Regions from separate parts of the Leptolyngbya sp. CCY15150 genome, predicted to be linked through region 1. Evidence: predicted binding sites of a transcription regulator. Region 1 holds the regulator's gene; the other holds the start of a gene.
What was found. The regulator HrcA, encoded in region 1, represses chaperone genes, less so after heat shock. The targets are predictions, from matches to a motif close to ANTTAGCACTCNNNANTNNNGAGTGCTAANT.
Positions count from the first base shown of each region.

Region 2: the regulator HrcA is predicted to act here: its motif matches at 6,561-6,591, upstream of groES (co-chaperone GroES).

Region 1 is NZ_JACSWB010000157.1:16,869-27,657, forward strand. It holds gene JUJ53_RS07690 (TIGR04168 family protein) at 1-258, shown strand, start outside; gene JUJ53_RS07695 (ADP-ribosylglycohydrolase family protein) at 255-1,205, opposite strand; gene hrcA (heat-inducible transcriptional repressor HrcA) at 1,359-2,438, opposite strand; gene JUJ53_RS07705 (rhodanese-like domain-containing protein) at 2,562-2,936, opposite strand; gene JUJ53_RS07710 (single-stranded DNA-binding protein) at 3,267-3,788, opposite strand; gene JUJ53_RS07715 (mannose-1-phosphate guanyltransferase) at 3,862-6,420, opposite strand; gene JUJ53_RS07720 (hypothetical protein) at 7,034-7,216, shown strand; gene JUJ53_RS07725 (class I SAM-dependent methyltransferase) at 7,418-8,104, shown strand; gene JUJ53_RS07730 (alpha/beta hydrolase) at 8,101-8,928, opposite strand; gene JUJ53_RS07735 (tetratricopeptide repeat protein) at 9,012-9,482, opposite strand; gene JUJ53_RS07740 (phosphotransacetylase family protein) at 9,584-10,672, opposite strand.
Region 2 is NZ_JACSWB010000172.1:66,094-76,882, reverse strand. It holds gene JUJ53_RS11340 (septal ring lytic transglycosylase RlpA family protein) at 1-1,076, shown strand, start outside; gene JUJ53_RS11335 (class I SAM-dependent methyltransferase) at 1,232-2,290, opposite strand; gene JUJ53_RS11330 (NAD-dependent epimerase/dehydratase family protein) at 2,461-3,396, shown strand; gene JUJ53_RS11325 (ATP-binding protein) at 3,996-5,591, shown strand; gene JUJ53_RS11320 (Tab2/Atab2 family RNA-binding protein) at 5,639-6,475, shown strand; gene groES (co-chaperone GroES) at 6,765-7,076, shown strand; gene groL (chaperonin GroEL) at 7,215-8,852, shown strand; gene JUJ53_RS11305 (DUF3084 domain-containing protein) at 9,227-10,618, shown strand; gene JUJ53_RS11300 (CHAT domain-containing protein) at 10,649-10,789, opposite strand, start outside.

The sequences.
Region 1 (10,789 bases):
TTTGGGCATATGCACCACAGCCTACGCCATACCAAAAAACGGTTGCGCGAACGGTTGGTGCAGCAGGACAACACCGTTTATCTCAATGCCGCCAGCGTGCCCCGGATCGTTGCCACAGACTCGGGCTGGCTACGCAATATGTCGTTGGTAACCCTGGAGAACGGAGTGGTGACCAGGGCAGCGATCGCCTGGGTCGATCCCACCTATACGATCCAGCAAGAAGACGTACTCTATGCGGCCGATCCAGTCCTGCCCTAGCCTCCAACAGGCCAAGCTTGCTCCAGCCGCTTCGCCAAATCCACAATATCGTCATAGCGAGCGATCGCCCCCAGCCACTCCCTAGGCAATCCCGCCAGACCATAGGCCAACCCTGCCAGTCCGCCGGTCACCGCCGCTGTCGTATCCGTATCGCCCCCCAAATTCACCGCCTTCAGCACCGCATCCCGATAGGATTGAGTGGTTAATAGACACCAGAGAGATGCTTCCAGGGTGTGAATGACATAGCCTCCAGAGGTGATGGCATCTTCAGGCAACTGGTCAATCTGACCCGTCGCGATCCGGGCAAACTCTGGCCACTCTGCCACAAAGGGCGGCACTTGGTAGAACGACGTCACCTGCTGCACGCCCGTCTGGTAGGCCGTCGCTAGATCATCGCCCTGTAGCAGCCGCACCGCAATGCTGATGTATAGGCCACAGGCGATTTGCGATCGCGGATGGGCATGGGTAATACAAGACACCGCATGGGTCTGCTGAATCACCTGCGCTAATTCCCACCGTGAGGCACAGAAGGCCATCGGCAAAATGCGCATCAACGAGCCATTGCCATTGTTGCTCTCACTCTTGCCCCCAGCCTCAACTGCCGGTACACCGCGCTGCAGCTGAGCGATCGCTTGCTGAGTGGTACCACCAATATCAAAAACATTGCCGTGGGGCGTCCAGTAGGCATCTTCATACCAACGCCGAAAGCGATCGCCGATATCCTCCGGATCAAACCCAGTGCATAGGCTTTCTGCCAAGCACAGCATCAGCGAACTATCGTCTGACCAGGTGCCCGGTGGCTGGTTCCAGGTGCCATAGCCGCGCATATCGGTCACTGGATCCTGTCGCCGCTCTGCCCGACTGGTGAACTCCACGGGGACGCCGAGGGCATCAGCCACACAAACGCCGAGTAACCCGGCCATCACTGGGGATTCTCTATCAACCATGGAACTCTCTGATTGTAGGGGTAGTAGGTGTCAGTAGGAGGACGTACCTGTGGGTGAGCATTTCGACGGTGCTCTATGCTCACATCCGGATGAGACGAGGGGTGAGCGGAGTTGAAACCCGGTACCTTCGCTTCATGGAATGGCGTCCACCGGTTAGGTAGCCTGGCTCATGACATCCGATAAATGATCCGCCGCCGCTTCCACCAAGGCGATCGCATCTTCGTAGACCATGCGCGTGGGCCCCAACATGCCAACACTGCCCACGGGCACATTATCCCGTTGATAGGTCGCAGAAACCAAGGCACAGGCATTCATGGGCTTAATGGGATTTTCTGAACCAATGCGCACCACCACCCGTTTGCGCGGCGTTCCCGGATCCGTCGTTTCAAAAATCAGCGGCCAAAGCTGATCTTGCTCCTCTTCTAAAAGCTGCATCAACGTCTGCACTTGTTGCAACTCAGAAAATTCTGGCTGTCGCCGCAGCACTTCCGCCACGCCGCTGACCAAAATCTGGGTGGGTATGGGAGTTTGGCTACGACGGCTGAGCTGGTTTAGGGATTGTTGCAACAGGCTGGCATACTGTTCAAACTCCCGTCCCAGTTCTGTCCAGTCTAGGGTAGACAAGTCACTCAGCGATCGCTCTCGCAGTTGCTGGGTCAGGAAATTGGAGAGAATTTGCAACTCCCGGTCAAGGCTTTCTGGATCGGTGGGCGTGTCTAACTGCGGCAGGGTGATCAACACCGACTGGGTTTCGTAGCAATCGAGCACCACCACCAGCATGATCCGCCGCGTATCCACCTGCACGAGCTGCACGTGGCGCAGATGGGCCGTGCGCGACTGGGGTAGGGTAACCAGGGCAATGTAGCCACTGATGTTCGACAAAATCTGGGCCGCATGGCGCAGTAGGACATCCACGCTGTAGGTTTCTGCCTGTAGCTGATCGGACAGGAGTTGATCTACCTGACGGGCGATCGTGTCGGATGGCTTAATCAAATGATCGACATAGATGCGATAGCCGGAATCCGACGGCACCCGGCCGGCAGAGGTGTGGGGTTGATAAAGCAAACCTGCCTTCTCCAACCGCCCCATGGCATTGCGCACCGTCGCCGAACTGACGTTGAGATTAAATTCTTCAATTAACGCCCCAGATCCAACCGGCTTGGCCGTTGCCACATAGTGACGCACGGTGGCCCAAAGAACCTGCTGTTGGCGATCGCTTAGCTTAATATGCATAGCCGATAAAATCTTAAAGCTAAGTGAAAACAAAAATGGATAGAGATGCTACGTAAGACTGTAGCGTTCTCAATGACACCGCGATCGTAGCAAGAACTACGGGGGATCCTAAATTCCATCAGGTTAATACTGGGGAATACTGGGATCGACGCGGATCGCGTAGGCGGCAATGCCCCCTGCTAGGTTCTTGACGTGCGTGAAGCCTTGATGTGCCAACCACTGACACATATGTGCCGATCGTATCCCGTGATGACACATGACAATGGTCTCTGTGTCTGGGTCAAGCTGCGCTAGAACTTGGCCAGACCAAGCTTCAAACTGACTCAAGGGTAAATTCACAAAGCCCTCTAGATGAGCGATCGCTACCTCTTGAGGCTCCCGCACGTCAAGTAACTGGAGGGGCGCGACGACCCCTGGATGGTCTTGCCGCTGGGCGAGATACTCCGCAAAGTCTTCTACGCTGATCTGAGGCAAGGGCTCGTAGGATTGGGCAAACATGAATCGTTAACGTGAGTTGTTATGAAAATCTAAAATCTCTTACCCATTAACCTAGCAAAGTTTGGCAAAATCCGTGATCAATGATCCATAACGAGGATTCATATCGAGCATCTTATCGATTCAGATCTCAAACGCCAACAGCGGCATCCCAGAGGACACCGCTGCACCAAATGTTCTATGCACTTAGCCTGAAGACCCTCATCCCAACCGTCTTCCAGGGCGCTAGAGAATCTGTGAAAGCACCTAATACCACACTCTCTGACTCCCCTTCTCCCCTTGTGGGAGAAGGGGTTGGGGGATGAGGGGAAACGATGGGGCAGCTAACCAGGGCTAGAAGGGAATGTCGTCGTAGTTAGGTTCGGGGTCAGCGGGAGGCTGATAGGCCGGGGGTTGATAGGCCGGGGCTGGCGGAGCCGCAGGGGGCGCGTAGGGAGCTGGGGCTGTATGGGCAACGGGGGGCGCGGCAACGGGGCGAGGGGCCGGTGTCGCAGGCGATGAGCTGGATGCTGCGTCGGAACTCGTTTGGATCGAGGTGGTTAGTAGGGTATCCGCGCCGAGGGGGTAAATGCGCTGAATGGTCATCTCGGCCAGCTTTTCCTTAAAACCTTCAGGACGCTCGACGGTATTCATGCCCAACCGTCCTTCGAGGACAACGCGATCGCCCTGGTGATATTGAGCCTGGATGCTCTGAGCCAAGTTGCCCCAGCCCACAGCCTTAATGGTTTCCATGGGGTCGTTATCGCGGAGCCCCGGAAATTGCACGACCAATTCTGCGATCGCGGTTTGCCCGTCTGGGGTATAGCGCAATTCAGGATCTTTGACAATTTCCGCCATCAAAATAAAGTTATTCATTCCTTCGTCCTCAAGATTACAAGCACCCTGCTGAAGCAGTGAGTGGCGATCGCTTCTAGGTTTCCCTCAGCAGCTACAGTAATACACTTTCTAAACTTTGATCGTGATCTAATTCTTCCATGCCCAACTCATGATTAACAAAATCTTGGACATAGGAGCGATACTCCCGCAAGGTTTCGTCTACCCAGCCGCGATCGTTGCTGTTGGCTGCCAGGTGTACGAGGGGTTCCCCAGCGTCAGGCAAGATGAGAATCCAGCTATCGGGCTGCTGGGAATTGAGAATTTTCACGCCATCGGTTAAATCTAAAGTCTCTGCAGGATGGCTTTCGACTAAGCGACGCATCAGAGCTCCCTTCACCGTCCAAGGGCAGCGCACGGTAATCGATCGATGGCAGACGCGGGGGAGGTCGGCGCGGATTTGCCCGAGGGAGCGATCCTGGAGGGTGAGCATTTCCATGAGTTTAGCAATGCAGAACATGGCGTCAAACCCAGGGTGAAGCTGGGGAAAGATGAAGCCCATCTCACCGCTGCCGCCGACCACCACATTACGGTTAGAATGGCAGGCTTCCATGAGGGCGGTGGGGTTAGCCTTAGTACGCACAACGGTACTATCGTGGCGGCGGGCAATCTGCTCCACGGCGCTGGAGGCATTCACGGGCACCACCACGGTACTGCGAGGATTATCGGTGAGCAGCATGTGAATAATCAAGGCGGTGAGCTGTTCGCCCCGGATGGCGCTGCCAGACTCGTCTACCAGAATGAGCTGTTCACCATTGGCGGAAACCTGCACGCCCAAATTGGCCTTGAGGGCTTCTACCACGTGGCCTAGCTGATCCAACAGGACTTCGCGATCGGCGGTGGAGGGAGCTAGCTGACTGAGGCTGGCATTGAGCACCACGGCATCGCAGCCGAACTTGGCCAGAAGCTGGGGTAGGATAGCGCCCGATACGGCGTAGGCGTAGTCGATCACCACCTTGGAGTTGCTGGTGCGGATGGTGTTGATGTCGAGATGGCGTTCAAAGACAATGCTGTAGAGGTCAACCACCTGGGTGGGATAGACCACCTGACCGATCTCGGCGACCTGGGCCCGACGGAAGTCTTCCTTGAAATAAGCGCCTTCAATTTTCTTTTCGTGGGCCTTGGAGAGGTTGATGCCATGTTCATCAAAAAACTCGATGAGCATGTGATCGCAGCGTTCGGGATGTAGGCGGATGTGCAGCCCCCCAACCACAGCTAGGGTGGGCACCACGGCCCGGGCTAGGGGAATGGCGGTGGCTTCTAGGTTTTGCACATTGATGCCGACGGACATCAGCCCCGCAATCAGCGATCGCGACACCATGCGCGAAATACTGCGCTGGTCGCGGGAGACGGTGACGTGGGAGCCGGGTTTTAGGGTAGAACCATAGGCTGCCCCAAGGCGCACAGCAAATTCTGGCGTGATGTCAATATTGGCTAGGCCGGATACCCCACGCTGGCCAAAGAGGTTGCGATGGGCCACATGTCCCCAGATCAGGTTCATGTTGAGAATGGCACCGGGTTCGATGATTTTGCTGGGCCAGATGCGCACACTTTGGTTGACCTGCGCTTCTTCACCCACGCTGGAGAGCGACCCCACCACGGCTCCTTCCAGCACATGGGCACGGCGATCGACCCGTACACCCCGAGCCGCAACACAGGCTAAAAGCCGAGATTCTTCGCCCAAAATAGCGCCATTCCAAATGATGGAACGCTTAATCTCGGCATCAGCTCCGATGGTGACGTTGTCGCCAATAATAGTGCCGGAGCCGATCGATACCCGGGGACCGATGCGGCAGTTGGTGCCAATCATCACGGGAGTTTGAATCTTGGCGCTGGGGTCAATGCGGGTATTTTGTCCTATCCACAGACCGGGCGATCGCTCTTCATAGCCATACTCCACATACACTCGCCGGTAGAGAGCATCATACTGAGCTTCGCGGTAGGCTTCCAAATGACCGACGTCACACCAATAGCCCTCAGCGATGTAGCCATACATGGGTTCACCTTGCTCCAGCAAGGTGGGAAAGAGGTCTTTGGAGAAATCAGCCTCTTGATTGGCGGGTAAGTAGCGCAGCACCTCGGGTTCTAGGATATAAATGCCGGTGTTGACCGTGTCGGAAAAAATTTCGCTGCTGGAGGGTTTTTCTAAAAAGCGGCGGATACGCTGCTGGTCATCGGTAATCACCACGCCAAAATCTACCGGATTTGGGACATGGGTGAGCACCAGCGTGGCTTTAGCGCGACGAGCTTTGTGGAAGGCGATCGCTGCACTGAGGTCGAAGTCGGTAATGCTATCGCCGCTGATCACCACGAAGGTTTCATCCAGCAATTCCGACACATTTTTGACACAGCCGGCAGTCCCAAGGGGCTGATCTTCCTCCACGGCATAGGTCATCTGCACCCCGAAATCACTACCGTCTTGGAAGTAATCGCGCATAACATCGGGAAGATAGTGAAGCGTCGCGATAATTTCGGTGATGTCGTGGCGCTTGAGCAGGTTGACGATATGTTCGGCAATAGGACGATTGAGAATCGGCACCATTGGTTTGGGAACATCGCTGGTCAGCGGCCGTAACCGCGTTCCTGATCCGCCAGCCATGAGCACTGCTCGCATATACCCTCCTTAATTCGCTACACCATGCTGCTTCAGCACTGCTTACATCCAAGACCAGCCTCTAAGGTGACACATCTCGAACCTTCCATCCAATGGAGCGATCGCTTACTACGCAGCCCTAGGGAAGACGATGGGTCCTGAGTCTGCCTTGTTGGATATGCCAAGCAATCTGATTTGCAGGTAGGCAAGATTGGTCATATCCATTTGTTATTACATTTTGTAAATAACAATTAAAAAATATTGATTTTACTATCGTTGCATCACCTTGAGCATAGCGAAGAATTCAGCATTTACGGCATTTTTCTCTAGGATGGTCGTCTGTTGATCGCTCGATCGAGACCAATAGATGTACCAATAGATGGATTGAGAACAGGGCATGTTCTGGCTGATTTATTTCCTAGCTATTCCATTCTGTTTGGGATGCTGAGCATGGTGAAAGCGGGCTTATCTTGCTCAGCATATCGTGAAGAGACGCTAGAATTTTGTTGGCTGTCCTACACTCTCCGCTCTCCTGACTTGGCTGTTCTGCCGCCGATTCAGGGCAAAATGATAGAGTTAAGAGGTATGCCTGCGTCTAGTCTCAAGTTTTAGTTGGAATTGTTGAGTGGTACCTATGGTAAACCTTCTGATTGTTGCGCTAGCCGTTGTTTATGTAGGCGGCATCTGGAAATTCTGGGCTGGGTTTAACCGCACCAACTTTAGCGGTGGCCGTCTCTACCTATCCCTGATGTGGCCAGTGCTGGTGGTGGCCAACAAGTCCTATCGCCAAAATTTTACAAAGGCTCTCAAAGGCTAAGCCCTGATTGGCACTGGTGCCTTGGCCTAGGGCTGGTCATCCTAGACCTCCCGAAACCAACGGGCAGGGGCAGACGTGCTGCTTGTTCCAAGACAACCAAGCTCAAGGTCTTGGATTGTGGCAGAGCTTGAATTTTCTTACTGAGGTGGAAGCAGCAGGATGCCCTGGGATGATTCTTCATTGGCCGGCGCGTTGGGGGATATGGGCGATCGCTCGTCCTGGTATAACCAAATTGATGCGGTGGCGGAGCGGTTCAATCGCGAATATCAAGGTCAGCCCTTTGAGCTACCGGACGAAGTAGAGGCGATGCCCATTTTTCGCGACTGGACGTCTGGAGGGCTCACGTCTCGAATTGCTGCCCCTTTTTGGAAGCTGGCGCAGCCCAAGAAAAGTCAGCGTTGCCTCGATGTGGGCTGTGGCGTCAGTTTTTTAATCTACCCATGGCGCGACTGGAATGCTTTTTTCTATGGGCAAGATATCAGCGACATCGCTTGCGATAGCCTAAACTCCCGCGCTCCCCAGCTGAATTCCAAGCTGTTTAAGGGGGCGGCTAAAGGGCCGGCCCATCAGTTGCAATACGAGGATCAGCAGTTTGATCTCGCGATCGCCACTGGCTTCAGTTGCTACTACCCCTTGGACTATTGGGAAGCGGTTTTAACCGAGATGCGGCGAGTGCTGAAGCCCGGCGGCACCCTGGTGTTTGATGTGGTGAACCCAGAATCGGCCCTGGCAGAAAATTGGGCTATTTTGGAAACCTACTTGGGGGCGGAGGTGCTGTTAACAGAGCTAGGGGAGTGGCAGGCGCTGCTGAAGCGATCGAACACCAAGGTGCTCAAAACCTTAGACCATGAGCTATCGCGGCTCTACAGTCTACAGTTTCTACCCTAGATCATTCCTCGATCATCCCTAGATTCATCCGGGTGCTCACCGGTTTCCCCAGCGATCATGGCGCAGATGGCGTCGGCTAAGTCGCTGATCTCGGCAGGCTTGGGCTGGAGATAGGCCTGGGGAGCCGTGGCGTAGCGCTGGGCCATCTCCTGTTGGGCAGCGCTGGCTGTTGGACTCTGCACCACCAACAGGGGCTGCTTCAGCCAGGGAAGCCGCTCGGTGAGCAGTTCTGCCTGCAGTTCTGCCCAGCGGCGCTGGAACAGGAGGCGACAGGCGGCGGGCGATCGCTTCAGTTTTTGGTAGGTTCGGTGGTGCGATCGCCATTGCGACTGCTTGCCTAGCAGCCAAGCCAAGGGACGCAGCAGCCATAGGAGCAACGTCCAGATGGGAAAGGAACCGACCCATCCCCGGGCTCGTCGCCAGGGATAGCCATGATTGTCTAGCTCAACGCCTTCGGGGTCAATCAGCACCAAGCCGCTCACCTGATGGGCATACTGCAGGGCATAATTAGCCGCAACCCATGCCCCAATGGAATGACCGACGAGATAGACCTGGGAGATGCGCAGGGTATCCAGATAGTCGGCCAAGCATTCAGTTTCTAAAGCAATGGAGTAGTTACCTAGCCGTTCTGATTCACCAAATCCCAATAGGTCAGGCGCAATACAGTGGAAGCGATCGCCCAAGCGATCCAGCAAAGGAGTCCATTCACCACTATCGCTCCAGGCTCCATGTAGAAATATGATGGTGGGGCCCGTGCCCACTTCCTTCCAAAAGAGCTGGCCTTGGGGCAGGCGAATACGAGCGTTGCGGATTGGTAGAGTCATCCTAGCTGAGTGAAAGGGTCGGTCACTATCCTGTGACCATCCATTATGCCAGGCTGAATGCCCAGACGGGAGGGTGGATACCCCTAGCTCAGCTTGGCAGTGCATTCTAGAATCAGCTTTTGGTTGATGAGGGCATAGGGCTGCACCGCTAGGGCCTGGCGAAAGGCCTGAATGGCGGCGATGTAGTTACCCAAGGCCATATGACTTAGACCTTTGCCATGCAGTGCGCCAAAGTGGACGGGCATGAGTTCTATGACGCGATCGCAGTCGAGGAGCGATTTCTGATAGTCGCCGATCACGTAGTAGAGCACAGCCCGCCGGTTCCAGGCTTCCACAAAGTCAGGCTGGGCCGTGATAATTTCGGTGAGCATGGCTTCCGCCTGCTGATGCTTGCCGGCAATCAACAGCCCCTGGCTTTCTTCGAGCTGCTGCAGCCCTTGGATTCCCTTTTGGCGAAACCAACATTGCCACAGCGATTGCGTAGCGCGGGTGCGGGTGGCTTCCTGGGTGCTTTTTAGGTCGTCCAGAAAGGTCTTAATATCTTGGTGATTCATGGCACATCCAGTCCCAAGGTAGGGTGTGAGTTGAGTCCATAGCGGGCACTAGTTTCTGTCATGCCACTAGGTGCCCCATGCGATCGGTTGATCAACCCACCCTAGGCGGGGATGGCTGGTTCTAATCCGAGGGTTTGAATCAAGCGATCGACGTCGAAGTGCTTGTCCATCAGGTCGAAGACACATTTCACCTTGATGGTTTCATGGAGGCGCACTTGCCCAAATGCATGATCGATGATTTCCACCGTGGTGAGGGTATCAAGGTCTACCGATAGGATCGGAATCTCTAGATCTTCTGCGCGGCTGAGGATGCTGGGGGCGGGTGGGAGATGACCGGTCAAGATCAGGCATTGGGTGGAGGTTTCTAGGGCGGCAAGCTGGAGATCGGTGCGATCGCCCCCGGTGACAACGGCCATATTCCGCGCTTTACGGAAGTACTTGAGGGCGGAGTTGACGTTCATCGCTCCGATGGTCAGACTTTCTACCATGAGGTCAAGGCGATCGCGGCAGCACAGCACCTCCGCATTCAGGCGATGGGTAAGTTCTCCCACGCTGACGCTGCGCAGGAGTTCGCTGTGGGGCAAGATGCCAAACACAGCAATGCCATTGGCTTCTAGAAAAGGCTTAACTTGGCTGTCTACCATCTCGATTTGATCCGCAGGCACATCGTTGAGAATCACGCCTGCTAGGGCCTCGCCTAGATGCTGCTGGGCCGCGAGGATGGCATCGATGGCCAGCACCGAATGAAAGCGCGCGGTCAAAACAACGGCGGCACCGAGAACTTGGGCCGTTTGGGCTAGGGATACATCAAACAAGTGTCCTTCATGCAGGCTGCCGGCTCCCTCCAAGAGCACTAGATCGCCCACGGCAGCTTGCGTGTAGTGTTTGAGGTCCTGCTGATAATCCTTGGCATCATGGCCATGCAAGCGCTGGGTAATGCTGGCATCATCCAACCGCAATAGGGTGGGCAGGAGGCGATCGCTGGGTAGCTGGAGAGCCTCGCCAATAAACCGCACATCTTCGTCGATTTGATCCATGCTAGATTCGCTGGGGCAGGTGCCAAGAGGCTTGCCGTAGCTGATGTCTAGCCCCTTATGACGAAGCTGATGGGCAATGCCTAGGGTGGCGGCAGATTTTCCGCTATAGGCTTCGGTAGACCCAATGAGTAAATACTTTGCGGACTTCGGCACGTCCAACTCCTCACATAATGCGTGGCAATACAGCAGTTTTGAACTCCTATTGTAAGGGGAGAGGCTCTCTTGCTTCATCACTAATTGCGCCGAAGATCGACAAATTCTTACGAAACT
Region 2 (10,789 bases), on a different contig from region 1:
GAGTTTCCCAGGTATCGCCCCAGCTAGGCGAGCAGCTCATCAGTGACCTCAACCCAGATTTTAAAAAGCCAACGTGGCAAATGGCTTTCAATTCCGATGATCCCCAAGGCGATCGCCCGCCATCTGAGGCACCCTTGTGGCTAGGAGATGCGTTCAACTCCATGGCCGTCATGCCCGAGTTGTCTACGCCTTTGTCGGTAGACGTCACCTACGTCCCGCGCTTCCACCTGCCCCTGCCTGAGGGAGTAGAGATGCCATCGGCCTTTCAGCCCATAGCCTCCGATCATCAATGCATGCCCTTCCCAGGCGAGGAGGTGGGCCTGCTCACCAGACCGGTATTAGCCAACGACAAGCACCAAGCCAGCTATCAGGTTTGGGTGGGTAAATATCCAGTGTTCGAACTGCCCACGGAAATTCGAGCCGATTGGGTGGCGCAGCGACTACGCTACCAGTTGGAAGAATTTTCCTTGGAGCCCATGAATGTGCGGCTCGTGCAGCGCGATGGCGTCCCGACGCTGTATCTCAACGATCAATTGCTGGTAATGGTGCATGATGACCTAGCGACAGCCTATGATCGCAGCGCCGATCTTCTGGCGATCGCTTGGGCCAACAATTTACTGATTGCCCTAGGGCAATCCCCCATGTCCCTCGTCGAAGCCCAAACCCAGCTTTATGGTCTTGCCTACACCGGGGAAGTCATGGATGGTCTGGCATCTTGGTATGGCCCCTATTTCCACGGTCGCATCACGGCGACAGGGGAAACCTTTGACCAAACCGAGCTGACCGCAGCCCATCCCTCTCTGCCCTTTGGCACGTACTTGGAGGTGATCAACCTAGACAACGACCAATCTGTGATCGTGCGCATTAACGATCGCGGCCCCTACGTAGGAGAGCGATCGCTCGATCTGTCTCACCAAGCAGCCCAGTGCATCAACAGCGAGGGAAGCGGAGTGGTTAACTACGAAGCCCATGTGCTGGCAGCCCTTCCCCAAACCCCTCCCACGTCGTCTGCCGCCCTCGTGAATGATCACCTGATTGCCCAGGCTCAAGAGCGACGGCAGGATAATCCGTCTTAGGGGTGCTGGTGCCATGGTTTGACCTTAGAGCTACGGGAGAAACACCCCCTGGTTGAGATCTGGTTGAGATCGGTAGGTGCGATCGCAAGAACAGCTTGGTCTAAACCTAGCTAGAGGAGGCATTCAGGAGCGATCGCCCTTCATCCCTTACAGTTCTAGACAGGTTTGTGAGCCACCCAATACTTGCTCATGAAATGGGTTACGGTCGGTTCCACCGTGAATCCGGACGTTTCTAAACGTTTCACCAAGTCATCGGTCACATAGTGGCGGTAGTAAGGTTCATGGAACATTTTCGGGAAGTTGCGCATGTTCACCGCAAATTCAGGAGAATCACTTTCCTGAATCGAGTCACAAATGACCAGCGTTCCCCCCGGCTTCAGCACCCGAAAACATTGATCGATCACAGCTTGGCGGGCTGCCGGCGGCAGTTCATGAAACAAAAAGACACAGGTTATTCCATGAAAATAGCCATCTTGGTAGGGCAGTGCTTCTGCATTTGCCTGGGCCAATTGGGGCAGCTCGCCCGGCAGTTGAGATAGATGTTGATTAGCCTTGCGGAGATAGGCAGGCGACAAATCTGTTCCATAGAGTGAAGCTTGGGGGAAAGTGCCGCGCACAAACCGCAGCGTTCTCCCGGTTCCGCAAGCCACATCCAGAACTCGCAGTTGGCTGGGCAGCACGGTGCTAAACGCCGCCAGCCCCTGTTTCAACGGTGCCAGGACTCGCCGCCGCATGGCATCGGCGGAGCCATTGAAGAGAATTTCTACCTGCAGGTCATAGAGGTTAGCAGAAAGATCGCTGAGATAGCCATTGGTTTGATGGTGAAAATTCTGCAAATAGTAGCTGGGATAGGCCTCGGTATTGATCGTCGTGTCAAAGTCTTGATGACGTTTTTGCTTAGCCCGCTCCCAGATGATGGGCATATCCATCACTAACAGGGGATAGAACCGGAAAAAATCATCCCAGGGATTATCAAACAGCAGCTCGACCGGATACACACCCTGCTCTGCATCATGCCAATCCGTCTCCAGTAAAACGTTGAGTCGCTGATGAAGCAGAGCCAGAATATCTGCGGGCAAGGAATCGGTTTGGCGGTCTTCGAGAGGAGAAAAAAAGCTGAGCATTTGACTGCTCAGGGTCTTATGGGCTAAACCAAATGCGCTCTTGCCTTGCTGAAACGTTTGATAAGCCAGCTTAGTCAGGGTATCTGTCATGGGATTGCTTAGCAGAAATTCATCGATTCACGGTTTACTGTAAATAAGTGTAACGAAGAAATGAGGGTCAGTTCAGCCGAGGATGGAAAACTCCTCAGAAATGGCAGATCCCCTTTTCGGTACAATTAGGGCGATAGATCAATCAGTTGAGAGATCCAAGGGATAGGTATATGCGAATTTTAGTCATGGGTGGCACCCGCTTCATTGGTGTGTACCTCACACAGCTTTTGGTTGAGCAGGGGCATGAGGTGGTGCTGTTTAACCGAGGCAATCGGCCCGCTCCGGTTGAGGGCGTAGCCCAGATCCATGGCGATCGCCAAGATGCGGATGACCTAAAGCAAAAGCTTGGTGATGAACGCTTTGATGCCATTTTTGACAACAATGGCCGCGAGCAGCGCGACACCCAGCCGTTGATTGACCTTTTCAATGGCAAGGTGCAGCATTTCGTCTACGTGAGTTCCGCAGGGGTCTACCAAAAATCCGATCAAATGCCCCATCTGGAGGGAGATACGGTTGATCCCAACAGTCGCCACAAGGGTAAGTTTGAAACCGAGGCCTCCTTATTTGCCCAAGCCGTACCGTTTACTTCAGTGCGTCCGGTTTATATCTACGGCCCCCAAAACTACAATCCCCTTGAAGCCTGGTTTTTTGATCGCATTGTGCGAGATCGCCCCGTTCCTATCCCCGGCAATGGGCAGCATCTCACCCAGTTGGGTCACGTGTACGATCTAGCTATGGCCATGACCCAGGTTTTGGGCAATCAGCAGGCCGTTGGTAAAATTTACAACATCTCCGGCGATCGCTACGTCACCTTTGATGGCTTAGCCCGCGCCTGTGCGATCGCGGCGGGCAAAGATCCCGAACAGCTCCAGATCGTCCATTACAATCCCAAAGACTTTGACTTTGGCAAAAAGAAAGCCTTTCCCATGCGCGTGCAGCATTTCTTTACGGATATTCATCACGCCCAAGCTGACCTAGGCTGGCATCCGAAGTATGACCTAATCGCTGGCTTGAAAGATTCCTTCCAAACCGACTACCTGGCGAATGGGGGCGATCGCAGCCCCGTCGATTTCAGCCTAGATGATGAAATTCTAAAAAGCGCATAGTATTTCCAGGGGGGCAGGCTACCTTTACCACCAGCACTGGATCGGATACCCTGAATGTGTCCTTTGTAACTCAGTAGGATAGCGCTATCCTAACGCTAGGATAGCGATCGCCCTCAAGTAGCTTGGCGCTGCATCGTCAGTTTGGCCCACGGGCGGGACGGATCATGGTTGTGATCCTCTCGCTAGATGCAACAGCTAGCCTACGGAGTTCGTTTAGCCATGGGAATGTTACCGTGGCGATGCGGATATAGGTCACGCATATAGGTTACGCATACGGTTCACAGATTCAGGTCACAGATTCAGGTCACGTATACAAGTCAGCGATCGCACTGGATCAGAGCGTGTATGGCCCACAAAGTTCATCAACGTGCCGACAGGTAACTCCATGGCAGAACTGGTGACATCACTGACAGGGCGGATGGCTAGTACTCTGAGGCATCAGTAACCCGCCTATGTGCTGAGGCGGGAAACCTGGTGTGTCCTAGACTTCCTTTTCGTTTTTCTGTCCTCGTTCTTCTGCCTTGCGGCCCCAGGAACTGTGACCTTGTTCATGCATCCGTCCGAGTAGCCATGCCCAATTGATTCATTCACTGGAATCTATGAACGCATCCAGTTTTCAAGACTCGTCTCTGTATGAGCTAGCAGCCAGCATCGAGCAGGTTTCCCAACCCCTGCAGGTCAGTCCCACCACGTTCAAGTCGATGCTGTCGGCGATCATGGATGTGCTCAGTGAGGCGCAAGAACCCGCAACGCTGTGGATGAAGCTGCCTCGGGGCTATGCATGGTCGAGTGAAGTCGAGCGCTACCAACGGTCGGCCCATCCCGACAGCGCTATCTATATTCTTAAAAATCCCCAATCTGCCTACCATACCCCTGAGGAGAGCGATCGCCCCCCCTCTCGCCCCGTAAGCGGCGACTCCAACATCTTCGACTGGGACTCCGACGCGGATTCAGACATTCATTTTATCGAGCCCCTGCCCTCGCCGTTTACAATCTGTTCGGCGACCTCCCTCCCCCTAGCGGCCCATAGCCAACTGCGACGGGAATATTTTTTGATGGTGCGATCGCCTCGATTTTCCGTCCTGCTGCTGGCCCATCGTCCGCGCAGCGTCCGTCCCAGCACCAGTCCTGACCCGGCACCTCCCAGTATTCGTCCCCAAACCACGGCAATTTTGAGTGATGAGGGTAACCCCAGTCGGCGGAAACACCCCCTCCTCTGCATTTGCTCCTTTATTCCCCAAACGATTCAGCAGGTCTTCTCCGGCGTGCATCAGGCGATTCAGGCAGGACAGCTCAGCGAACCCAGCCCCGAGGGTCAGGCGCTGTTGGAGCAGTGGGATAACCTCACCCAAGGGGAGGCGATCGCCCCCAGCCCAGCCCTGCTCGGACAATTCTACAGTCGACAGATGTTTTACCAGGAAGAGCTGTGGCATCGTAGCGCCGCCGATCGCAAACTATCGGAGCAAGTCGCCACCCTCCAGCTCGAATGCGAAGGCTTAACCAATCGTCTGCGGATCAAAGATGAATTCCTCAAAAACGTGGGGCAGGAGATGCGCACCCCCCTCACCACCATGAAGACAGCCCTGACCCTGCTGGAATCGCCCAACCTACGGCCGCCCCAGCGCCAGCGCTACATGGAGCTGCTCACCAAGGAATGCGATCGCCAGAGTGCGTTGATCACCAGCGTTTTAGACCTGATGCAGCTAGAAGACCATGCCGACCATGCCCTGATGCAGCCGATTCGTCTATCGGACGTGGTGCCCGGCGTCGTCAGCACCTATCAGCCCCTCGCCCGCGAACGCGGCATGATGCTGGCCTACACCATTTCCAGCGATCTACCCGCCGTGTCTTGTTTGCACAAATGGCTCAGCCAGATTGTCATCAACCTGCTGGATAATGCGATTAAATTTACCCCCCCCGGCGGCGAGGTCTGGGTGTCTGCCAAGCAGCAGGGTGACTACATCCAGCTTGAATTTAAAGATACCGGCGTGGGAATTGCACCGGCAGAGCTATCGCGAGTTTTCCGGCCGTTCTATCGCCTACGGGGCCATCAAGAAGATCAGTCGTCTGGGCCCGGCCTAGGATTGTCCATGGTGCAGCAACTGGCCCTCAACTGTGGCGGTTCGGTATCCGTGCGTAGCCGACCCGGGGAAGGATCGATCTTCCATGTCCTCCTACCGATTTACAATACCTGAGGGCTGAGGCCGTCAACCCAGCAATCAGCATAGCGAGGCATAGGACGGTGAGAATTTGGCAAGCGGACATTTATCGTCGCCCCCTACGGGATGAGGCGGGCAATCCTTTATGGGAAGTTGTGGTCTGTGAGGGCGATCGCGCTCTACTGATCGCCGCTTGCCCCCAACCTTCCCTCAGCAGCGCATGGCTGACGGCGCAGATCACCACCGCCATCAATCTCCATGGCCAGCCCGATCGCCTCCAGGTGTTTCGTCCCCAATCCCTTAGCCTGCTGGAAACCGCTTGCCAGAGTCTGGGCCTATCGGTGGAAGCCACCCGCCATACCCCCCAGCTCCACGCCCTTTTGGAACAGCGGGCCCTAGACTATCCCCACCTGCCCAACTACACCGGGGAAGCCTACGACCCCGTCGCCCTCGACCGCCCGCCGCCGCTGCCCCTGGCCGATAACCTCTGGGGAGAAAGCTGGCGCTTTGCGGCGATCGCTGCCAGTGACCTCGACCTAGTGTTTGGCGATCGCCCCATTCCCATTCGCGTTTGGCCCGAAGCCTTAACCCCCCAAAGCCTAAAACTTGCCTCCACCACCATGGTGCCCGGTGTCGTGATTTACGGGGGGCGGCAGTCTATGGCCCTGGCCCGCTGGCTGGAGCAGGCCGATCCAGTATCGCTCCACTACATACCCGGTGCTCCCGATGGACTGATTCTCGAAGCTGGTTTGGTGGATCGCTGGATTCTCACCACCTTTGATGATCCCGAAGCGATCGCCGCCGGACAGACCTATCAACAACGCCTACAAACCAGCCAGGGTCTACATTTCCTCCTAGTACAGCCCGATGACTCTGGGGTCACCTACACCGGCCTATGGCTGCTGCAAACGGCAACCTAACCGTAGCCATGGGTAACTTCAAGACCGCTTCAGTTCGGGAAACCGTACTGATCAGTAAGTTGCGGAGGCCTACCTCAGTCCGTTAAATTAGCACTCAGGAGGTGAGAGTGCTAATCCCTCATTCCTCACTGCCCTCGCTTCACTACGAGTTGCGATCGCAGTGGCTACGACTGCTCAATCAACCAGGTTGATCTGAGAGAGCCGTAGCATCCGTTAAAACTTATATGCCTTGCACACCGTGCAATTCTAAGTTTTTTCTATTACACCGACGAAGTTGGAGAGTATTCCTATGGCAGCAGTATCCCTTAGCGTTTCAACCGTTAAGCCCCTAGGCGATCGCGTTTTTGTAAAAGTGAACGCATCTGAAGAAAAGACCGCTGGTGGCATTTTGCTACCAGACACCGCTAAAGAAAAGCCTCAGGTGGGCGAAATTGCCGCCGTTGGCCCCGGTCGGCGCAATGATGACGGCTCCCGCCAAGAAGTCGAAGTGAAAGTCGGCGATAAAGTCCTCTACTCCAAGTACGCAGGCACTGACATCAAGCTCAGCGGCGAAGAGTATGTTCTCCTGTCCGAAAAAGATATTTTGGCCGTCGTTGTATAGACGCCATGAGATTTGAGGGCTAGACGATCCCTGGGTTCCGAAGCGATCGCATGGTCAAATTAGCACCTCACTCAATCCCTGCATTTCAACACATCACTCAACACTTGAAACTGAGAACTTTCTAGGACATCGAACACTATGGCTAAGCGCATCATTTACAACGAAAATGCTCGTCGTGCTCTCGAACGCGGAATTGACATTCTAGCCGAAGCAGTGGCAGTCACCCTAGGGCCCAAGGGCCGCAACGTGGTGCTAGAGAAGAAGTTTGGCGCACCTCAAATCGTGAACGATGGTGTCACCATTGCCAAGGAAATCGAACTAGAAGACCACATCGAAAACACCGGTGTGTCCTTGATTCGTCAAGCGGCGTCCAAAACCAATGATGCGGCTGGCGACGGCACCACCACCGCCACCGTCTTGGCCCACGCCATGGTTAAGGAAGGTCTGCGTAACGTAGCCGCCGGCACCAACGCTATTTCCCTGAAGCGCGGTATCGATCGGGCTACGGCATTCTTGGTTGAAAAAATTGCTGACCAAGCCCGCCCCGTGGAAGACTCCAACGCGATCGCTCAAGTCGGTACCATCTCTGCTGGTAACGATGAAGAAGTGGGTCGCATGATTGCCAGCGCCATGGACACCGTTGGTAAGGAAGGCGTGATTTCCTTGGAAGAAGGGAAATCCATGACCACCGAGCTAGAAGTCACCGAAGGGATGCGCTTTGAAAAAGGCTACATCTCTCCCTACTTCGCCACCGACACCGAGCGCATGGAAGCGGTGCTGGACGAGCCCATGATCTTGATCACCGACAAGAAAATTGCCTTGGTGCAAGACCTTGTGCCCGTGCTAGAGCAAGTGGCTCGCTCCGGTCGTCCCCTGCTGATCATTGCAGAAGACATCGAGAAAGAAGCCCTAGCAACCCTGGTGGTCAACCGTCTACGCGGTGTGCTGAACGTGGCTGCTGTCAAGGCTCCTGGCTTCGGCGATCGCCGTAAGGCCATGCTGGAAGACATCGCCGTGCTCACCGGCGGTCAACTGATCACCGAAGATGCTGGTCTGAAGCTCGACAACGCCAAGCTGGAAATGCTCGGCAAAGCTCGCCGCATCACCATCACCAAAGACACCACCACCATTGTTGCAGAAGGCAACGAAGTGGCTGTGAAGGGTCGCTGTGAACAAATCCGTCGTCAAATCGACGAAACCGATTCCTCCTACGATCGCGAAAAACTGCAAGAGCGCTTGGCTAAGCTCTCCGGCGGTGTGGCCGTGATCAAGGTCGGTGCTGCCACCGAAACCGAAATGAAGGATCGGAAGCTGCGTCTAGAAGATGCCATCAACGCGACCAAAGCAGCCGTTGAAGAAGGTATCGTCCCCGGCGGCGGCACCACCCTGGCCCACTTGGTTCCTGACCTAGAAAGCTGGGCTAGCACCACCCTCAGCGGTGAAGAACTAATCGGCGCAGGCATTGTGGCTCGGGCGCTCACCGCTCCCCTGAAGCGCATTGCTGAAAACGCCGGTCAAAACGGTGCTGTGATTGCCGAGCGCGTCAAGGAAAAAGACTTCAACATCGGCTACAACGCCGCATCCAACGAATTCGTTGACATGTTTGAAGCTGGAATCGTGGATCCTGCCAAGGTGACCCGTTCCGCTCTGCAAAACGCCGCGTCGATCGCTGGCATGGTGCTGACCACCGAATGCATCGTGGTTGACAAGCCCGAATCGAAAGAAGCGGCTGGCGCTGGCGCTGGCGCTGGCATGGGCGGCGACTTCGACTACTAAGACTACGGTCTCAGGTCTTTCCCCTAGGCTGGTTCCTAGGGGACGACCCATGGGGCGATCGCAGATCACCATCGCTGGCCACAGTCACTGATCACTATCAGCGATCACCATCGCGGATCACCATCACTGATCACAACCAGCGATCACAACCAGCGATCGCCCCTTCAACCTAGGTTGATCCAATGCGCTACTCGACAACGGGTAGCGCATTTGTTTGTGTAAAGAGAGGGGAGTTTGCTAAACTCAAGCGTTGGATTCACCAGCACAAGTTACTACAATAAGCACAGTTAACCCATGAGGAGTGCGATCGCATCTCATCTACCAGATTCTCTAGGGTTCCCAGGTCATCGGAATGAGGAGCGCTAGAACCAGGAATGACAACCGGGCTGATTCTAATCACGGCTATCTTGATACTCGGCGGTGTCATTGCTACATTGGGCGATCGCATTGGAATGCGCGTGGGCAAAGCGCGTCTGAGTTTATTCAACCTTCGTCCCCGCCAGACAGCCACTGTCATTACTATTTTGACCGGTGGTGTAATCTCGGCCTCGACCCTAGCCATCTTATTTTTAATCAGCGATCAGCTGCGGACTGGGGTGTTTGAACTCCAGAAAATTCAAGACGATCTAGCCATGGCGGGAGAGGAATTAGACGAAACCCAGGCAGAAAAATCTCGGATTCAAGATGAGTTAGAGCGATCGGTGAATGAGCAGCGGCAGGCAGAAACCCGGCTGCAAGACATCAACCAATCCCTGGGGGATGCGATCGCCCGCCAACGGCTTACCCAACAGCAGTTAGAGCGCACTCGCAATAATCTAGATCAGCTAGAAACTAATTTCCGCCAAGCCCAAGATCAGTTGGCAACGGCCTCCCAGCAGGCGGAGCAACTGCAGTCAGAAATTCAGATTATTCAGCAAGAACGGGCCCAGCTTTTGGCCAATCGAGAGCTAGAGCTGGCAGAACGGGATGCGGCGATCGCTCAGCGAGATGCAGCGATCGCCGAACGAGAAACCCGTCTGTCGGCCCTAGAAGAAGAACAGGCCGAGCTTCAGCTCGACATTGCCGCTCTAGAACGAGAATTTCTGGGGTTGCGCCAAGGTAATGTGGCTCTTTTGCGCAACGAGCCCCTGGCTTCTAGCGGGGTGCGTTTGCAAAACCCTGACCTAGCCAGTGAAGCGGTCAACCGTTTGCTGAATGAAGCCAATCGCGTGGCAACCCGCGCCATTCTGCCAGATATTCTTGCCGCTGAGCAAGAGCAGGTGATTCAGATCACGGTAGCGCAGGTTGAGCAAATCAAGGAGCAAATTCAGGACGGCCGCGAATATATTGTCCGAATCTTTTCGGCTGGCAACTATGTGGTGGGTGAACCCTGCGTCTTGGCTGGAGAAGCCTGTGTTCAGGTCTATGCGGTTGCAGCCTTTAACCGGGTTATTTTTCAGCAAGGAGACGTGATCGCAACGGTTTCCGTGAATCCATCGGAGCTAAGCAACGTCGAGTTGGTTGAACAGTACGAATTGCTCATTTCCGCCAGCCGCTTTCAAGGCCGCCAGGCTGGGATTTTGGCTGAAACGATCACGATTGCCGGAGGGCGATCGGAGGCAGCGATCGCTTTCTTCCAGCAGCTCCGGCAATACAGCGTTCCCATTGAAATTCGCGCCGTGGCTGCCAGCACCATCTCCACCCCTGGGCCCCTAGAAATTGACCTGGTTGCTGTCCGCAATGGTCAAGTGCTGTTTAGCACCGCTACTATTGAGAACACGCCATAGCGGTGGGGCGATCATCCCTCAGCGCTGGGGCTACCAAGGATTCCCCACCATGGTGAAGGCTGCCCAGTAGAAAGGATGGGACAGATCATTGCCACTGCCGTCAAACACCAAGGAAGGCGGTAGGATCAGGCGATCGCCATTCCGATCAACCAACTGCCCTTGTTCCACCTG